DNA from 4 places in the Mesorhizobium sp. M1182 genome. Region 3 is predicted to be linked to each of the others. Evidence: predicted binding sites of a transcription regulator. Region 3 holds the regulator's gene; each other region holds the start of a gene.

Evidence for each region. Region 3 encodes LexA, which represses DNA repair genes until DNA is damaged. Its sites were predicted from a motif close to TGTTCNNNNTGTGTTCNG; they were not measured.
Region 1: NKH33_RS11485 (ATP-dependent helicase) is a predicted target of LexA. The motif match lies at 3,061-3,078, and genes of this name have one in related genera.
Region 2: NKH33_RS13705 (DNA recombination protein RmuC) is a predicted target of LexA. The motif match lies at 1,624-1,641, and genes of this name have one in related genera.
Region 4: recA (recombinase RecA) is a predicted target of LexA. The motif match lies at 1,930-1,947, and genes of this name have one in related genera.

The regions. Positions count from the first base shown of each region.
Region 1 covers NZ_JAMYMD010000007.1:128,995-133,305, reverse strand. Annotated here, with positions in the region: gene NKH33_RS11490 (ABC transporter permease) at 1-283, shown strand, start outside; gene NKH33_RS11485 (ATP-dependent helicase) at 296-3,019, opposite strand; gene NKH33_RS11480 (glucose/quinate/shikimate family membrane-bound PQQ-dependent dehydrogenase) at 3,272-4,311, shown strand, end outside.
Region 2 covers NZ_JAMYMD010000009.1:114,437-118,747, reverse strand. Annotated here, with positions in the region: gene NKH33_RS13710 (GFA family protein) at 1-295, shown strand, start outside; gene NKH33_RS13705 (DNA recombination protein RmuC) at 335-1,591, opposite strand; gene def (peptide deformylase) at 1,695-2,225, shown strand; gene fmt (methionyl-tRNA formyltransferase) at 2,242-3,171, shown strand; gene NKH33_RS13690 (GNAT family N-acetyltransferase) at 3,168-3,677, shown strand; gene truA (tRNA pseudouridine(38-40) synthase TruA) at 3,696-4,311, shown strand, end outside.
Region 3 covers NZ_JAMYMD010000008.1:15,681-19,991, forward strand. Annotated here, with positions in the region: partial or broken gene NKH33_RS12025 (ComEC/Rec2 family competence protein) at 1-1,530, shown strand, start outside; gene lexA (transcriptional repressor LexA) at 1,524-2,258, opposite strand; gene kynU (kynureninase) at 2,706-3,953, shown strand; gene NKH33_RS12040 (hormone-sensitive lipase) at 4,049-4,311, shown strand, end outside.
Region 4 covers NZ_JAMYMD010000004.1:52,845-57,155, forward strand. Annotated here, with positions in the region: gene alaS (alanine--tRNA ligase) at 1-447, opposite strand, end outside; gene recA (recombinase RecA) at 708-1,805, opposite strand; gene NKH33_RS07300 (PfkB family carbohydrate kinase) at 2,082-3,005, shown strand; gene NKH33_RS07305 (TfoX/Sxy family protein) at 3,040-3,363, opposite strand; gene NKH33_RS07310 (GFA family protein) at 3,454-3,951, shown strand; gene sufA (Fe-S cluster assembly scaffold SufA) at 4,095-4,311, opposite strand, start outside.

The DNA.
Region 1 (4,311 bases), on a different contig from region 3:
GATCGCCGGCACCTTTTCGGTGATGATCAACTTCACCTGGTGGCCGACGGCGGGCGACGGATACCTGCTGCCGGTGCTGGCATCGGTGTTCGTCGGCGGCACCCCGACCTGGGGCGGCATCGGCACGGTTGTCGGCGGCGCGATCGGCGCGGTCACGGTCTCGTTCATCCAGACCGGCGTCGTCGCGGCAGGCCTGAGCGGCTTCTATGTCCAGTTCTTCAACGGCCTGATCATCATCCTGTCGCTGCTCGGCCATAAGTGGAACCAGGCGCGGTATCGCTAGCGCCCGGCGGCCTCACACCCCGGTGACAAATCCATCCAGCACGCGTTTCTGGCCCGCCTTGTCGAAGTCGATGGTCAGCTTGTTGCCTTCGATGGCGGAGATGTTGCCGTTGCCGAATTTCTGGTGGAAGACGCGGTCGCCGACGCTGAAGGGGGACGGCGTGTCGGCGACGGATTTGGCGACCAGCTCGCCGTCGATGGTGCGGCCCTTGACCGAGGTGCGGCCGGCGCCGTAGCCGGAGTCGGTTTCGCCATAGCCGATGCGCTCGACCTGGTGGCCGGAGCGGGTGCCCCAATTGCGGTCGGTCGCCTCGGTGCGGTTGGCCTGAGCGCGCTGCCAGCCCGGTGTCGCATAGGTGCTGGAGAAAGCGCCGGATTTTTCAGCACCGTTATTGCCGCCAATGTTGTCGAAGCGCGATGCCCCATAAGGGTTCTGCCTGCCTGCACCTTGGCCGCCACGACCGGAGGCGAACGAGCCGCCGCCATAGGCATTGCCGTAGCCGCCGTAGGAGTTGCCGCTCTCGGAAACTTCGACATGGGCTTCCGGCAGCTCGTCGATGAAGCGTGACGAGATGGTCGATTGCCAGAGGCCGTGGATGCGGCGGTTGGAGACGAACCAGATGTGCAGGTTCTTCTTGGCGCGGGTCAGCCCGACATAGGCGAGGCGGCGTTCCTCCTCCAGCCCTGAGCGGCCGCCCTCGTCGAGGGAACGCTGGTGCGGGAACAGGCCTTCCTCCCAGCCGGGCAGGAACACGGTTTCGAATTCGAGGCCCTTGGCCGAATGCAGCGTCATGATGTTGACGGCATCGAGTTCGGCGTTCTGCTCGGCGTCCATCACCAAGGCGACATGTTCAAGGAAGGAGCGCAGCGATTCATACTCCTCCATGGAGCGGATCAGTTCTTTTAAGTTCTCGAGCCGACCGGGCGCTTCGACCGAGCGGTCGTTCTTCCACATGTCGGTGTAGCCGCTCTCCTCCAGAATGGTCTCGGCGAGCTCGGTGTGCGGGGTGGTTTCCAGCGCCTTCTGCCAGCGCTCGAAATTGGCCGCGACCTCACGAAGTGCGGCGCGTGGCTTCGGCTTCAGCTCGTCGCTCTCGGCGAGTTTTGCCGCCGCCTCCAGCATCGGGATGCGCAGCGAGCGTGCGGTGTCGTGGATCTGGCGGATGGTGGCCTCGCCCAAGCCGCGCTTCGGCACGTTGACGATGCGCTCGAAGGCGAGGTCGTCGGCGCCTTGCGCAACGACGCGGAAGAAGGCCAACGCATCGCGGATTTCGAGGCGCTCGTAGAAGCGCGGGCCGCCGATGACGCGGTAGTTGAGGCCGAGCGTGACGAAGCGGTCCTCGAATTCGCGCATCTGGAAGGACGCGCGGACGAGGATCGCCATGTCGTTGAGATTGTGCTTCTGGCGCTGATAAGCCTCGATGGTCTCGCCGACGGCGCGGGCCTCCTCTTCGGAATCCCAGGCGGCGTGGACATGCACCTTCTCGTCGTCCTCGGCGATCTTTTCGGTGAACAGCGTCTTGCCGAAGCGGCCCTCATTGTGGGCGATGAGGTGGGAGGCGGTGCCGAGGATGTGCGCGGTCGAGCGATAGTTGCGCTCCAGCCGGATGATGGTGGCGCCGGGAAAATCCTTGTCGAAGCGCAGGATGTTGTCGACCTCGGCGCCGCGCCAGCCATAGATCGACTGGTCGTCGTCGCCGACGCAGCAGATATTTACGGTGGACAGGCGCGGGCTTCCCTCCCCCTTGAGGGGAGGGTGGCCGGGCGAAGCCCGGTCGGGTGGGGTCCGTGCGGCAGTGCTTGACCTACCGGCGGCAGTGCTCGACGCTCTAGCGGTGCCTTCTGCGGCAACCCCCTCCGCCCGCTTCGCGGGCACCTCCCCCTCAAGGGGGGAGGATTGCGGCCGCTGTGCCAGCAGCCGCAGCCACATGTACTGGGCGGTGTTGGTGTCCTGATATTCGTCGACGAGGATGTAGCGGAAGCGCTTGTGGTATTCCTTCAGCACGTCCGGATTGGCGCGGAAGATGCGGATCGGATGGCACAGGAGATCGCCGAAGTCGCAAGCGTTCAGCGTTTTCAGCCGCTCCTGATAGGCCTTGTAGAGCTCGCGGCCCTTGCCGTTGGCGAAGGCACGGGCATCGCCCTCGGGGATGTCGGCGGGGCCAAGGCCCTTGTTCTTCCAGCCGTCGATCATCTGGGCGAACTGCTTGGCCGGCCAGCGCTTGTCGTCCAGCCCTTCGGCCTGGATAAGCTGCTTGATCAGGCGCACGACATCATCCGTGTCGAGAATGGTGAAGTCGGATTTGAGCCCGGCCAGCTCGGCATGTCTGCGCAGCAGCTTCACTCCAATCGAGTGGAAGGTGCCGAGCCACGGCATGCCCTCGACATTGCCTTCACCGATCAACAGGCCGATGCGCTGCTTCATCTCGCGCGCCGCCTTGTTGGTGAAGGTGACGGCGAGGATCTGCGAGGGGAAAGCCTTGCCGGTGGCAAGGATGTGGGCGATGCGGGTGGTCAGGACGCGCGTTTTGCCGGTGCCGGCGCCGGCCAGCACCAGCACCGGGCCTTCGGTGGTTTCCACCGCCAGCCGCTGCTCGGGGTTGAGGCCGTTGAGATAATCGGGCGCGTTGTTCTGGTTGCTGCGGGCAGCCATGGCGCGCGCGGCAATGCCCGACGGGGCCGCGGGCCGCGCGTTCGGTTCGTCAAAAAAAGGCATGTCTTCCGAAAAGCCGGACATCTCCCCCCGAATGTAGTGATTCGGCAGCGAAAGGCCAGAAGTGTCTCCGTTTTGTTCTCTGTCCAGTCGGTAGACTCACAATCTGAATGGGTCCGCTAACCAAAACGCCGGGCTTGCTGAGGGTCGGCACCGTAAAACGCCGAGCTTGCTTGACAGGGGAAGCGGGCCGGAGAAAGTTGCGTGGGGGCAGGAGCGCAATGCCGGGTTGCCCATGGACGCGTCGCGGAGCGCACCAGTCGAAGGAGCACCGTCTTGGCTGTGGTCATTACCTCCCTGATCCTTTTCCTCATCGGCTTGGCGGTTGGCGGCGGCGGCATCTGGCTCGTGACGCTGGGCGGCAGCTGGTACTACGTCATCGTCGGTCTAGCTTTCCTTGTCGCGGCCTGGCTGCTCTACAGGCGCAGATCCACGGCGCTGTGGCTCTACGCGGCGATCGTGCTCGGCACGCTCGCCTGGGCGGTCTGGGAGATTGGCTTCGACTGGTGGGAGCTCGGCCCGCGCGGCGGCATCATCGTGCTTGTCGCGCTATGGCTGTTGACGCCATGGGCGCGGCGCGGGCTTACCGGTCCCGACGGACGCGCGCCGCTTATCCTCGCCGTGCTGGCATCGCTTGCCGTCGCCGGCTATTCGATGACGACCGATCCAAAGGATATTGCGGGTGAACTCAACACCGACAAGGTGACGCCGACGGCCGATCTTGGCGGCAACGTGCCGGCTGGCGAATGGCACTATTACGGTCGCACGCAATATGGCCAGCGCTATTCGCCGCTCGACCAGATCACCGCTGAAAACGTTGCCAATCTGCAGCCGGCCTGGACCTACCGCACCGGCGACGTGAAAGGGCCCGACGACATCGGCGAGACGACCTATCAGGTGACGCCGCTAAAAATCGCCGACACGCTCTACATCTGCACGCCGCATAATTTCGCCATCGCCATCGATGCCGCGAGCGGCAAGGAGAAATGGCGGTTCGATCCGCAGGTCAAGCTCAACAAGGACCGCCAGCACCAGACCTGCCGCGGCGTGTCCTATTATGCCGATGCCAAGGTCGCCGCCGGCCAGCCCTGTGCCACACGCATCTACCTGCCGACATCCGACGCCCGGCTGATCGCGCTCGATGCGGCGAATGGCCAGGTCTGCCCGACTTTCGCCGAAGGCGGCACGCTGAACCTGCTCGCCAACATGCCATATCCGAAGCCGGGCTATTATTATTCGACCTCGGCGCCGCTGATCGTCGCCAACAAGATCATCGTCGGCGGCGCGGTCAACGACAATTATTCGACGCAGGAGCC
Region 2 (4,311 bases), on a different contig from region 3:
GGCTTTTCGCGTCACCGTGCCGGCGTCCGAGGACAATTACAGGATCACCAAGGGCACGCCGAAGATCTATATCAAGACCGGTTCGAGTGGCGCCAAGCGCGCCCAGGCATTTTGCGGTGAGTGCGGCTCGCATCTCTACGCCACGTCGGCGGGCGAGGGACCGAAGGTTTACGGTATCAGGGTCGGCACGGCACGGCAGCGCGAGCAACTGGTGCCGAGAAAGCAGATCTGGCACCGCTCGGCGCTGCATTGGCTGCCGGAATTCGAAGGCACAACCATCATCGAGGAGCAGTAGCGCCAGACCCGGGCGAAGCCTCCGGTTCCGGCGTAGCTCTCAATCGTCGCCTTCGACGACCCTTAGTCTCAACTGCCCGGTTTTCGAATCGGCGACGCGCGGGCTGCTTTCCGCTTTTGCTCCATTCGAACCAGCGGTGTCCTCCGCCGGCTGCACGCCAAACTCCAGCGCCTCGATCTTTTGTCCGCGCCTGGTCACCTTCGATGTCGAGACCAGAATGTCGTCGATATCCTTGGCCGATTGGCCGAAATGCGTCTGCAATTTGCGCACCCGCTCGTCGAGCCGGGAGACGTCTTCCATCAGCCGGATAACCTCGCCCTGGATCAGGTGTGCCTGCTCGCGCATGCGGGCATCCTTGAGGATTGCCTGGATGACCTGGATCGACAGCATCAAAAGCGATGGCGAGACGATGACGATCCGCGATCGATGCGCCTTTTGGACAACGGCCTCGAAATTCTCATGGATTTCGGCGAACACCGATTCTGAGGGCACGAACATGAAGGCGGTGTCCTGCGTCTCGCCCTGGATCAGGTATTTTTCGGAAATATCGCGGACATGCACCTCGATGTCGCGGCGGAAAGTCTGTGCGGCGGACTTCTGCAGGTCGGCGCCTTCGGCGGCACGGATGGCATTCCACGCCTCGAGCGGAAACTTTGCGTCGATGGCAAGCGACGGCGCGCCGTTCGGCATCTTTACCAGGCAGTCGGGCCGGCTGCCATTCGACAAGGTCGCCTGGAATTCATAAGCGCCGTGCGGCAATCCGTCGGCGACGATGGCTTCCATACGCGACTGGCCGAAGGCGCCGCGCGTCTGCTTGTTGGAAAGGATCGCCTGCAATTGCACGACCTGGCCGGCCAGCGACTGGATGTTGCCTTGCGCAATATCGATGACCGCCAGCCGTTCCTGCAGCTTGGCGAGGCTCTCATGCGTCGATCTCGTCTGCTCGGTCATGGTCTGGCCCAGGCGGCCGGTCATGGCATCGAGACGCTGGCCGATCGACTGTGTCAGTTCCGCCTGGCGCGCCCCGAACACTTCGGCGATGGCGCCCATGCGGCCCTGCATTTCCGCTTGGGATTGCAGAATGCCGGCCATCCGCGCCTCGGCGTCGCGGGCGTGGTCGGCGGCTTCGGCGGCCGCCACTGCACGCGCCTTGGCCGATCGCCACAGCGCAACGACGAGCGCGACGAACAGTCCAAGGAACAGCATTGCGCCGAAACCCAGGGCATGGCCGAGCGTGAGCGTGGTGGCGCCGAGGCGGGCGACAGGTTCGGACAGGATGGTGGCCAGATCGTTCATGCCGACAGCATAGATGATTCGGTCTGCCGGCACAGATCAAAACGTGAACGACCCGAAGGCGTCCCGGTTGACGCTTTTCCTGCGAGGTCTTAGGTGAGACGCCATGTCGATCAAGCCGCTTATCATCCTCCCCGATCCCGTCCTGCGCCAGGTTTCAAAACCGGTCGAGCGTGTCGATGGCGATTTGCGCAAACTGGCCGGCGACATGCTGGACACCATGTATGACGCGCCCGGCATCGGCCTCGCAGCGATCCAGGTCGGCGAACCCTTGCGCATGCTGGTGATCGACCTGGCCAAGGAGGACGAGACGCCGGCGCCGCACGTCTTCATCAATCCCGAAATCCTTGAAAGCTCCGACCAGCGTTCGGTCTACGAGGAAGGCTGCCTGTCGATCCCGGATTACTATGCCGAGGTCGAGCGTCCGGCGGCGGTGCGGGTGAAGTTTCTCGACCGCGACGGCAAGCTGCAGGAGATCGAGGCCGAGGGGCTGATGGCGACCTGCCTGCAGCATGAAATCGACCACCTCAATGGCGTGCTGTTCATCGATTACATCTCCAAGCTGAAGCGCGACATGGTGGTCAAGAAATTCAAGAAGCTCGCCAGGGACAAGGCGCCGGGCAAGATGGTGGGGTAGGCGTCGACGAATGCCCCTGCGTGTCATCTTCATGGGTACGCCCGAATTCTCCGTGCCGACGCTGCGGGCGATTGCCGGGGCCGGGCACGAGTTGGCAGCCGTCTACACGCAGCCGCCGCGCGCCGGCGGCCGGCGCGGGCTCGAACTGACGCCGTCGCCGGTGCAGCGCGAGGCGGAGCGGCTTGGCATCGAGGTGCGGTCGCCGGTGTCGCTGAAGGGCGAGGCGGAGCAGGAAGCGTTCCGCGCCTTAGGTGCCGACGTCGCCGTGGTCGTCGCCTACGGGCTGCTCCTCCCCAAACCCATTCTCGAGGCGCCGCGGCTCGGTTGCCTCAACGGCCACGCATCGCTGCTGCCGCGCTGGCGCGGCGCTGCCCCTATCCAGCGCGCCATCATGGCCGGCGATACCGAAACGGGCATGATGGTGATGCGGATGGAGGAAGGCCTCGACACCGGCCCTGTGGCAATGGTTGAAAAATGTCCCATTGGACCCGACATGACGGCCGGCGATCTGCACGATCGGCTGATGGTCTTGGGTGCTTCGCTCATAGTGCAAGCGCTCGAACGGCTGGAGCGGAATACGCTGACATTTACCACACAGGCGGAGGTGGGGGTGACCTACGCCAAGAAAATCGATAAATCGGAGACTCGCATAGACTGGCTGCGACCTGCCGGCGACGTGCACAACCAGATTCGCGGCCTGTCGCCCTTTCCCGGTGCATGGTGCGAGGCCGAAATCGGCGGCCGCGTGGAACGGCTGAAACTGCTTCGCTCGACGCTCTCGCAAGGCGCCGGCGAACCGGGAGGAATTCTCGATGACCGGCTGACAGTCGCCTGCGGGTCAGGCGCGATCAGGCCGGTCGAAGTTCAACGTGCGGGCGCAAGGCCCATTGCCGCGCAGGAGTTTCTGCGCGGCGCCAAGCTCGAAAAAGGAATGAAATTGTTATGAGCATGATGTCCATACGCGCGGCGACGCCGCGGGACCGCGAGGCGATCCGCCTTGTCGAAGAACACGCATTCGGCCAGCAGACGGAGGCCGGACTGGTCGACGCGCTGGTCACCGGCGGTGATGCCGTCGTCGAACTGGTGGCGGACGAAGACGGGCAAGTGGTCGGCCATATCCTGTTTTCACGGCTTTTCGTGCAGAATGGCGGCAAGAGCTTCCCGGCGGTGGCTTTGGCTCCTTTGGCGGTCGAGCCGTCGTTCCACGGCACCGGCATCGGCGGTGCGCTGGTCCGCGAGGCGCATATCCGCCTGAAGGCTGCTGGCGAGACGCTCGCCGTGGTGCTCGGCGATCCCGCTTACTATGGACGTTTCGGTTACAGCCGCGCCCGTGCAGCGAAGTTCGAGAGCGAGTACCAAAGCGAAGCCCTGCAGGCGCTTGCCTGGGACGAGGCGCCGGAGACCGGCAGGCTGGTCTACGCCTCGGCCTTCGGCTCAGCCCTCGCCGCCTGATTTCGCCTCGATCCGGGAATGCCGCGTTTTCGCCTCGACATCGAATATGACGGCAGTCTCTTCGCCGGCTGGCAGCGCCAGGCCAACCAGCCTTCGGTGCAGCAGGCGATCGAGCGGGCGATCGAGAAGTTCTGTGGCGAGCAGGTTTCGCTGCGCGCCGCCGGCCGCACCGATGCTGGCGTCCATGCGACCGCTCAGGTGGCGCATGTCGATCTGATCAAGGCATGGCCCGGCGACAAGGTGCGCGACGCAGTCAACGCGCATCTGCAAGCGGCCAAGGTGCGCATCGCCATCCTGAAGGCCGCAGTCGTGCCGGATGGCTTCGATGCGCGTTTCTCGGCGATCGGCCGCCATTACCTCTACCGCATCGTCAATCGCCGCGCGCCGGCGGCGCTCGACAAGGGCAAGATCTGGTGGGTACCGAAGCAGCTCGATGCCGGTGCCATGCACGAGGCGGCAAAGGTGCTGGTTGGCCGGCATGATTTCACCACCTTCCGCTCGACCCAGTGCCAAGCCACCAGCCCCATCCGCACGCTCGACCGGCTGGATGTCAGCCGGGCGGGCGATTTCATTGAGGTCCGCGCTTCGGCGCGGTCATTCCTGCACAACCAGGTGCGCTCGATGGTCGGCTCGC
Region 3 (4,311 bases):
TGCTGCGCTGATCGTCGGCGTGCGCGCCGGCATTCCCGAGGAGATCAACGAAGCGATGCGGCGCACCGGCATCTACCACATCATCTCTATCTCGGGGCTGCATATGGCGTTGGTCGCCGGCACCATCATGGCGCTGCTGCGGGGTGCCTTTGCGCTGTTTCCCGATTTCTCATCGCGACGGCCGGTCAAGAAGTATGCCGCGGCCGCCGCGCTTTTTTCGATTGCGGCCTACCTCGTCTTTTCCGGCATTGTCGTGGCGGCCGAACGCAGCTTCATCATGCTGGCGGTGATGCTTATCGCCGTGCTGGTCGACCGGGCCGCGCTCACCATGCGCAACCTGGCGATCTCGGCCATCGCGGTCATCCTGGTGTCGCCGCACGAGGTGGTCGGTCCGAGTTTCCAGATGTCCTTCGCCGCGACGGCGGCCCTTGTCGGCGCCTATGCAGGCTGGTCCGATTACCGCGCCGGGAGGGCCACCACGCCGCCGCCGCGGCAGTCGCCGCTACGCCTTGCCACTCGAAAGGTCCTGCTGGGCATGTGCGGTCTGGCGATGACCTCGATCATTGCAGGGAGCGCCACGGCGCTTTTCGCCATATGGCATTTCCAGCGCGTGGCGCCGCTCGCCTGTTCGCCAATCTGGCCATCATGCCCATCGTCTCACTGGTCGTCATGCCCTTCGCCGTTCTCAGCGCGCTGGCGATGCCGTTCGGTGCGGATGGCCCTTTCCTCTATGTCATGGGCAAGGGGCTGACGGCGATGATCGCCCTGTCCGGGTGGATCTCGGAGCGCTCGCCGATCGATGCGGTCGGGCTGATTTCGCTGAGATCCGTCCTTCTGGTGACGATCGCCCTCGTCATTGCCAGCATGGCGACGACGTGGTTGCGGCTGGCGGCACTTCCTTTTGCGCTCGCCGGCTTGCTGACGACAACGCAGACACGCATACCCGACGTATTGGTCTCGGAGGACGCACGGCTGGTCGCGCTGTCGATCGGCAGCGGTGAACTCGCGGTCAACCGGGCACGCCCGAATGAGTTCACCATCGACAACTGGAAACGCGCGCTCACATCGGAGGCCATCGTCGCGCCGGAAACCCCTGGAAAGAACGACCCGCAATTCGACATTGCCGATCCGGCCGACCTGCCGCCGGGCATGCCGTTCATTTGCACGGACGGCCTCTGCCTTGCCAGGCATCCATCCGGCGCGATCATCGCGCAAGCCACGGACCGCGATACTGCGCGGCCAGCCTGCGCCTTTGCCAGCTTGATCGTCATCGACGACGCCACCGCCCATAACCCCTGCTACTACGACCGGCTGGTCCTCGTCGTCACCAAACGGCAACTGGCGCGCGCGGGAAGTGCCGCCGTCTATTTCGATCCACAAGCGGCAACACGCGCCGAGATCCGCTTCGCCGTCGAAAAATCATACCGGCCCTGGCACGTGCAACGGAAATTTTCACGCGCGGCACGGGGCCTGCCGCCATACCGCAGGGCCGACAATCCCAAAGCCGGCGCCAAGGGCGGAACTCAGTAGCGGCGGATCAGTCCGACGAGCTTGCCCTGCACCTTGACCCTGTCTGGTCCGAAGATGCGCGTCTCGTAGGCCGGATTGGCGGCTTCCAGGGCGATCGAGGCGCCCTTGCGGCGGAACCGCTTCAGCGTCGCTTCCTCCTCGTCGACCAGTGCCACCACGATCTCACCGGGGCTCGCCGTATCGGCATTGCGGATGATCACCGTGTCGCCGTCGAAAATGCCGGCCTCGATCATCGAATCGCCTTTGACCTCGAGCGCATAATGCTCGCCGCCCATGATCATATCCGGCGGCACCGAAATCGAATGCGTCTGGTGCTGGATGGCGTCGATCGGCACACCGGCAGCGATGCGGCCCATTACCGGGATCGAAACGGCGGCGACGACATCGTCGTCATTTCCGGCTGCGGGCACGCGCGACGATGTCGGCTTGCCCTGCCGAGGGGCGCCTTGCCCAAGGCTGCCCTGGATGACACTCGGCGAGAACTTGCGTGCCGCATTGAGGCCGGGGGCGATCGAGTCAGGCAGGCGTAGCACCTCCAGCGCACGGGCCCGGTTGGGCAAACGGCGAATGAAGCCGCGCTCCTCCAGCGCCGTAATCAGCCGGTGGATTCCGGATTTGGAAGCCAGGTCGAGCGCTTCCTTCATCTCGTCGAATGAAGGCGGGATACCGCTTTCCTTCAACCTTTCGTGGATGAACATAAGCAGTTCGTGTTGTTTGCGTGTCAGCATAGCGACCCCCAACAGAATCAGAAAAACAAACCCAGAACAAACACTATCTGTTCCAGTTGTGTTCCGCAACTGTTTAAAGTTTAATGAATGCGTTAAGGCTCGGGAAACAAACGACGTCCCCTACCGGCGTAACGCATTTTCACCGCCGCGAGCCTCATCGCCTTGATTCTGCTTTCGTTTGCGCCCTTCTGGCCTCCTAGAAGGCGGCACTGGCATCGGCCGTCGGTCGGCAAAAGGCACGGAATTGAACCCGTATCGACTGTGCGGTTTGGTCAATGCACCGTGAACGAAACGAACTCAAAACGCCAACCTCGGGTTAAGTCCCGGTTTCCACCGCCTGGTCAGGCTGCTTCTCGCCGGTGGAGCCTTGCTGCGCGCAACCAAGTAATGGAAGAACAGTCGATGCGTGTCCGGCGTTGCGTTGGATCTTGGGGGAGCAGACAAATCATGACAGGAATTCCCGATCTCGTGGCCATAAAGGCGATGGATGCCGCGGATCCGCTGCGCGCGATGCGCGACCGCTTTGTGTTGCCGCAAGGAGTGATCTATCTCGACGGCAATTCGCTAGGAGCTGCTTCACGTGCCGCTTTCGATGAACTGCACAAGGCCGCGACCGAAGAATGGTCGCATGATCTCATCCGCGCATGGAACACGGCCGGCTGGTTCAACATGCCGCTTGAACTTGGCGACCAGCTCGGGCGCCTGATCGGGGCCGCGGCCGGCCAGACAGTGGTCTGCGACACGACATCGGTCAACATCTACAAGCTGCTGCACGCCGCCATGGCCATGCGACCGGAGCGGCAGGTCATCGTCGCCGAGGGCGATAGTTTTCCGACGGACCTCTACATGGCCGAGGGTGTGGTTTCGACGCGAAAAGATACGCTGCTGCGCCTCTCGGGAGTCGACGCGCCGACCATCGAAGAGCTGATCGACGAACGCACCGCTGTGGTGCTGGTCAACCACGTCAACTATAGGTCGGGCGAACTGCGCGACATGCCGGCGCTGACGCGCAGGGCTCAGGAAGCCGGGGCGATGATCGTCTGGGATCTCTGCCACACCGCCGGCGCGATGCCAGTCGAGCTCGACAAGGCAAACGCCGATTTTGCCGTTGGCTGCACCTACAAATATCTGAATGGCGGCCCGGGCGCGCCTGCCTTCATCTATGCGGCTGAGCGGCATCTTTCCGACATCCAGCAGCCGCTCACCGGCTGGTGGGGCCATGCACGGCCCTTCGCCTTCGAGCCAGGCTATGCGGCCGGCACCGGCATCCGCCGGTTTCTGTGCGGCACGCAGCCGGTCCTGTCGATGCGCACGCTGAAGGGCGCGCTCGACATCTGGAACGATGTCGACATGACGGCGGTGCGCAAGAAGAGCATCGCGCTGGCGGATCTGTTCATCGAGCTTGTCGAGGCAAAGTGCGGCACTTACGGGCTCACGCTCGAAAGCACGCGCGATGGGGAAAAACGCGGCAGCCAGATTTCATTCATGCATGAGCATGGCTACCAGGTCATGCGCGCGCTGATCGAACGTGGCGTGATCGGCGATTTTCGCGCGCCATCGACCATGCGCTTCGGCTTCACCCCGCTCTATGTCGGCTATGCCGATGTCTGGCAGGCCGTCAAAGTGCTTGAGGACATCCTGCACACCGGTGCGTGGAAGGATGCGCGCTTCGCCATCAAAGCAGCTGTCACTTGAGATTGATGCGAGAGCTGGAATCGTGAGGCTGGCGACGACGCGCCGCGCGATGCTTACGGCTACGCTGCAGGGCCATATGCCAGGGAGGGCGCAGGGTGTTCGAACGTCACATTGCCGATTGGGACAACGCCTATGCCAACGGCGCCAACATAGCCGGCAGCGATCGCTGGCCGGCGGCCTGGATCGAGCCCGCGCGGGTTTTCCGCGACGTGCTTTCGACCGAGGGCAGGGCGCGGCTCGACATGGCCTATGGCGACAACCCACGCAACCGGCTCGATCTTTTCCTGCCGGCCATCAAGCCTAAGGGACTCGTGGTGTTCGTTCATGGCGGCTACTGGATGGAATTCGACAAGAATTT
Region 4 (4,311 bases), on a different contig from region 3:
ATCGTCCGAAAGGCCGGCGATCTTCTTCCAGTACGAGGCCGCCTCGTCGTCGGTGTGGTAGACGGTGACCAGCAGCTTGTCCTTCTTCAGCCCGAACTCCCTGGTGATCAGGTTCCAGGCAAGCTCTATGGCCCGCTCCTTGAAATAGTCGCCGAAGGAGAAATTGCCGAGCATCTCGAAGAAGGTCAGGTGGCGCGCGGTGTAGCCGACATTGTCGAGGTCGTTGTGCTTGCCGCCGGCGCGAACACTCTTCTGGGCAGTCGTGGCGCGCGAATAGGGCCGCTTCTCCAGACCGGTGAAAACGTTCTTGAACTGCACCATGCCGGCATTGGTGAACATAAGCGTCGGGTCGTTGCGCGGCACCAGCGGGCTTGACGCGACGACCTCGTGACCTTCCTTGCGAAAATAGTCGAGAAATGCCGACCGGATCTCGTTGACGCCACTCATGAATACTGCCTTTTCGAGAGAACCGCCGGCTGCCGGCGGAAAATAGACATGGCCTTTTTAGCGGTCGCACCGCAGCCTGTCCAGAAACACCAAATGGGCTCAAATCCCGGCTTTCACCAGCGCCTTGAAATGCGTCTGCCTCGCCGTCAAACGCGAACCGCCGGCCCTGGGCCGGCGGTTCGAAACGCATCGATTACGCAAACTCAAAATCAAAACATCAAATCGAAACCTGGCTGAGGCTCAGCGAGGCGTCGCTTGCCCTACATCACCCCAGCGTCGTCCTCGAAACCGTCATCGCTGCTTTCGGAGCCGCCGTTCTCAAGGAATTTCTCAGCGATCAGCCCGGCATTCTGCCGTAGCGCCAGCTCGATCTCGCGCGCCGTGTCGGGATTGTCGCGCAGGAACAGTTTTGCGTTTTCGCGGCCCTGGCCAAGACGCTGCGAATTGTAGGAGAACCAGGCGCCCGACTTTTCGACCACGCCCGCCTTGACGCCGAGATCGACCAGCTCGCCGGTCTTGGAGACGCCCTCGCCATACATGATGTCGAACTCGACCACCTTGAAGGGCGGCGCCAGCTTGTTCTTGACGACCTTGACGCGGGTCTGGTTGCCGACGACCTCGTCGCGATCCTTGACCGAGCCAATGCGGCGGATGTCGAGGCGGACCGAGGCATAGAATTTCAACGCATTGCCGCCGGTCGTCGTCTCGGGCGAACCGAACATGACGCCGATCTTCATGCGGATCTGGTTGATGAAGATGACCATGGTGTTGGAGCGCGAGATCGAGGCGGTGAGCTTGCGCAGTGCCTGGCTCATCAGGCGGGCCTGCAGGCCGGGCAGCGAATCGCCCATCTCGCCTTCGATTTCCGCCCGCGGCGTCAACGCCGCCACCGAATCGACCACCAGCACGTCGATGGCGCCGGAGCGCACCAGCGTGTCGCAGATCTCCAGCGCCTGCTCGCCGGTATCGGGCTGCGAGATCAAAAGGTTTTCGAGATCGACGCCGAGCTTGCGGGCATAGACCGGGTCGAGCGCGTGCTCGGCATCGACGAAGGCGCAGATGCCGCCCTTCTTCTGGGCTTCGGCCACCGTGTGCAGCGCCAGCGTCGTCTTGCCCGAGCTTTCCGGCCCGTAGATCTCGACGATGCGGCCGCGCGGCAGGCCGCCGACGCCAAGCGCGATGTCCAGCCCAAGCGAGCCGGTCGGCACCGTCTCGATCTCGACGACCTGCTCGTTCGCGCCGAGCCGCATGATCGAGCCCTTGCCGAAGGCACGCTCAATTTGCGACAGCGCCGCATCCAGAGCCTTTGATTTGTCCACCGCTTTGTCCTCTACAAGCCGCAAAGAATTCTGAGCCATGATACATCACCCCGTGGTCGTCAATGGAGGCCGGACAATCCCGCAATCCTTAAAAGAATGTACCTCATTTGTTCTCATTTGTCAATGAGCACCAAGGGCTTGAAAAATAACGCATATCCCTATTTGTTCTATTTTTGTTTCGCAATTATCGCTTCCGATGTGTCTCGCCTCGCGTGCGGCGCCGTTGCCGTTACCGACCGAATCGGACCCGCGATTGCAGGGTTCCGCCCGGCGACCTAGTCTCCCCGGGCAACAGCTAAAGGGCATTTTGACGGCATGATCAAATCCCCGACGATCCTGGCCGTGGGCGGCGCCTATATCGAGCGGCGCGGCCGGGTTGCCGGCGCCTTCGTGGCGGCCGCTTCCAACCCCGGCACGATGCGCGAGCATGTCGGCGGCGCCGTCTTCAACGCCTTGCGCTGTGCGGTGCGCCGCGGCGTCTCGGCCTCGCTGCTTTCGGTGCGCGGCGGCGATGCCCTTGGCGACACGGTCTTACGCGCCGTCACCGAGGCCGGCGTTGCCGACCTGTCGGCGGTGTTCCTCGACCGAGCAACGCCAAGCCATACGATGCTGATCGACAGCGACGGCGGGCTGATCGCCGGCCTTGCCGACATGGTGCTCTACGAGCTGGCGCTTCCCAAGCAGATCCGCCGCGCCAAGGTGCGGGAAGCGATCGGTTCGGCCGACGCGGTGCTGTGCGACGCCAACCTGCCGTCGACCGCGCTGGAGCGGCTAGCGGCACTCGCCGCTGGCAAGCCGGTGTTTGCGCTTGCGGTCTCGCCCAACAAAGCGGCGCGGCTGACGCCGGTGCTCGACCGTCTGGCGATGGCCTTCATGAACCGGCACGAGGCCGGCGTGCTCGCCGGCGTCCAAATCGATCAAGGCATCGTCGACGGCCTGAGACGCGCCGGGCTGAAAAGCGGCGTGATCACCGCCGGCGACGAACCAGTGCTCGGTTTCGACGAATTGAGCGCGTTCTCGATCTCGCCACCGCCGCTGCAAAAGCGGACCGATGCTGCCGGCGCCGGCGACGCATTGGCAGGCGCCACGATCGCTGCCCTGCTGCGCGGCCTGACGCTGCGCGCGGCACTGCGCGAAGGCATTGCCGCAGCGATGCTCGTCGTCGAGAGTGCCGCCTTCACCAGCGCTGGCTTTGCCGAAGCGCTGGCGCTCGTGCCCGAGGCGCGGGAGCTGGCATGAAGTGCGGCCCGGAATTGCCGAAGCATGACGCAGCCTATTTGCCGGCGCGCCGTCCTGCCTCGTAGGCGCGGCGCGCCCAGATCGCCATCTCGTCGGGATCGTCGAATGCGCTGTCGGGAACGCTCCAATAGGGCATCGACACGAGCTTGCCGTGGCGCGAGCCGGTATAGGTCCATTGCCGGCAGCCGGCCGCTTCGAATTCCGGGGCGCTTTCGGCGTCGGCCTTCAGCATCAATTCGCCACCGATGACGATGGCGACGATGACGCCGTCGAAATAGATGCCCTTGCCGCCGAACAGCTTGCGGATGCTGACCGGGCCGAGGCCTTCGAAAAGCTCTTCTATGCGCTCGTTGTCCATGCGGCGATCATGTCACCCGGATTTCCCCTTGTCATCGCCGCAACCGGCGCCATCCTGACAAAGTTCAAATCACTTTCGTCGGAGTTTCTCATGCCGCTTCTGCTCAAAGGGTCCTGCCGGTGCAATGCCGTGCGTTTCGAGGTGGAAAGCCACACGCCGGTGCCGTTCATGCTGTGCTACTGCTCGATCTGCCGCAAGCAGCAGGGCGGCGGCGGTTTTGCCATCAATCTCGGCGCCGATTACGAGACGCTGAAAATCCAGGGCAAGCGCCATCTCGGCGTCTACCGCGCCGAGATCGAGGACGACGAGCACCCGCAACGCGAGACCTCGACCGGCGAGCGGAACTTCTGCACGAAATGCGGGACGGCACTCTGGCTCTACGATCCGACCTGGCCGGAGCTGGTGCACCCCTTCGCCTCGGCGATCGACACAGACCTGCCGAAGCCGCCGGAGAAGGTGCATCTGATGCTGAAATACAAGGCGAACTGGGTCGAGCCGGATATCGGCAAGGGCGACAAGGTCTTCGATGTTTACCCGGAGGAGTCGATCGCAGACTGGCACAAGCGAACGGGGAAGTGGGTGGATTAGCGTTCTTCTCCCCGTCGCTATACGGGGAGAAGATGCCGGCAGGCAGATGTGGGGCGGCGCAAACATTGCGAACGCCGGCTCGGCCCCTCATCCGGCCCTTCGGGCCACCTTCTCCCCGCATAGTGACGGGGAGAACGAAAACCTCAGGCCGAAGCGCGCGCCTCGGCCAGTGCCTTCAGGTCGGCCGGCTTCAATTCGACCGATTCGCCGCAGCCGCAGGCCGAGCTCTGGTTCGGATTGCGGAAGGTGAAGCCGGTTCGCAGTGTCGTCTGCTCGAAATCCATCTCGGTGCCGAACAGGAAAAGTGCCGCCTCCGGCGCGACATAGACATGGGCGCCATCGCGCTCGATATGGTCGTCC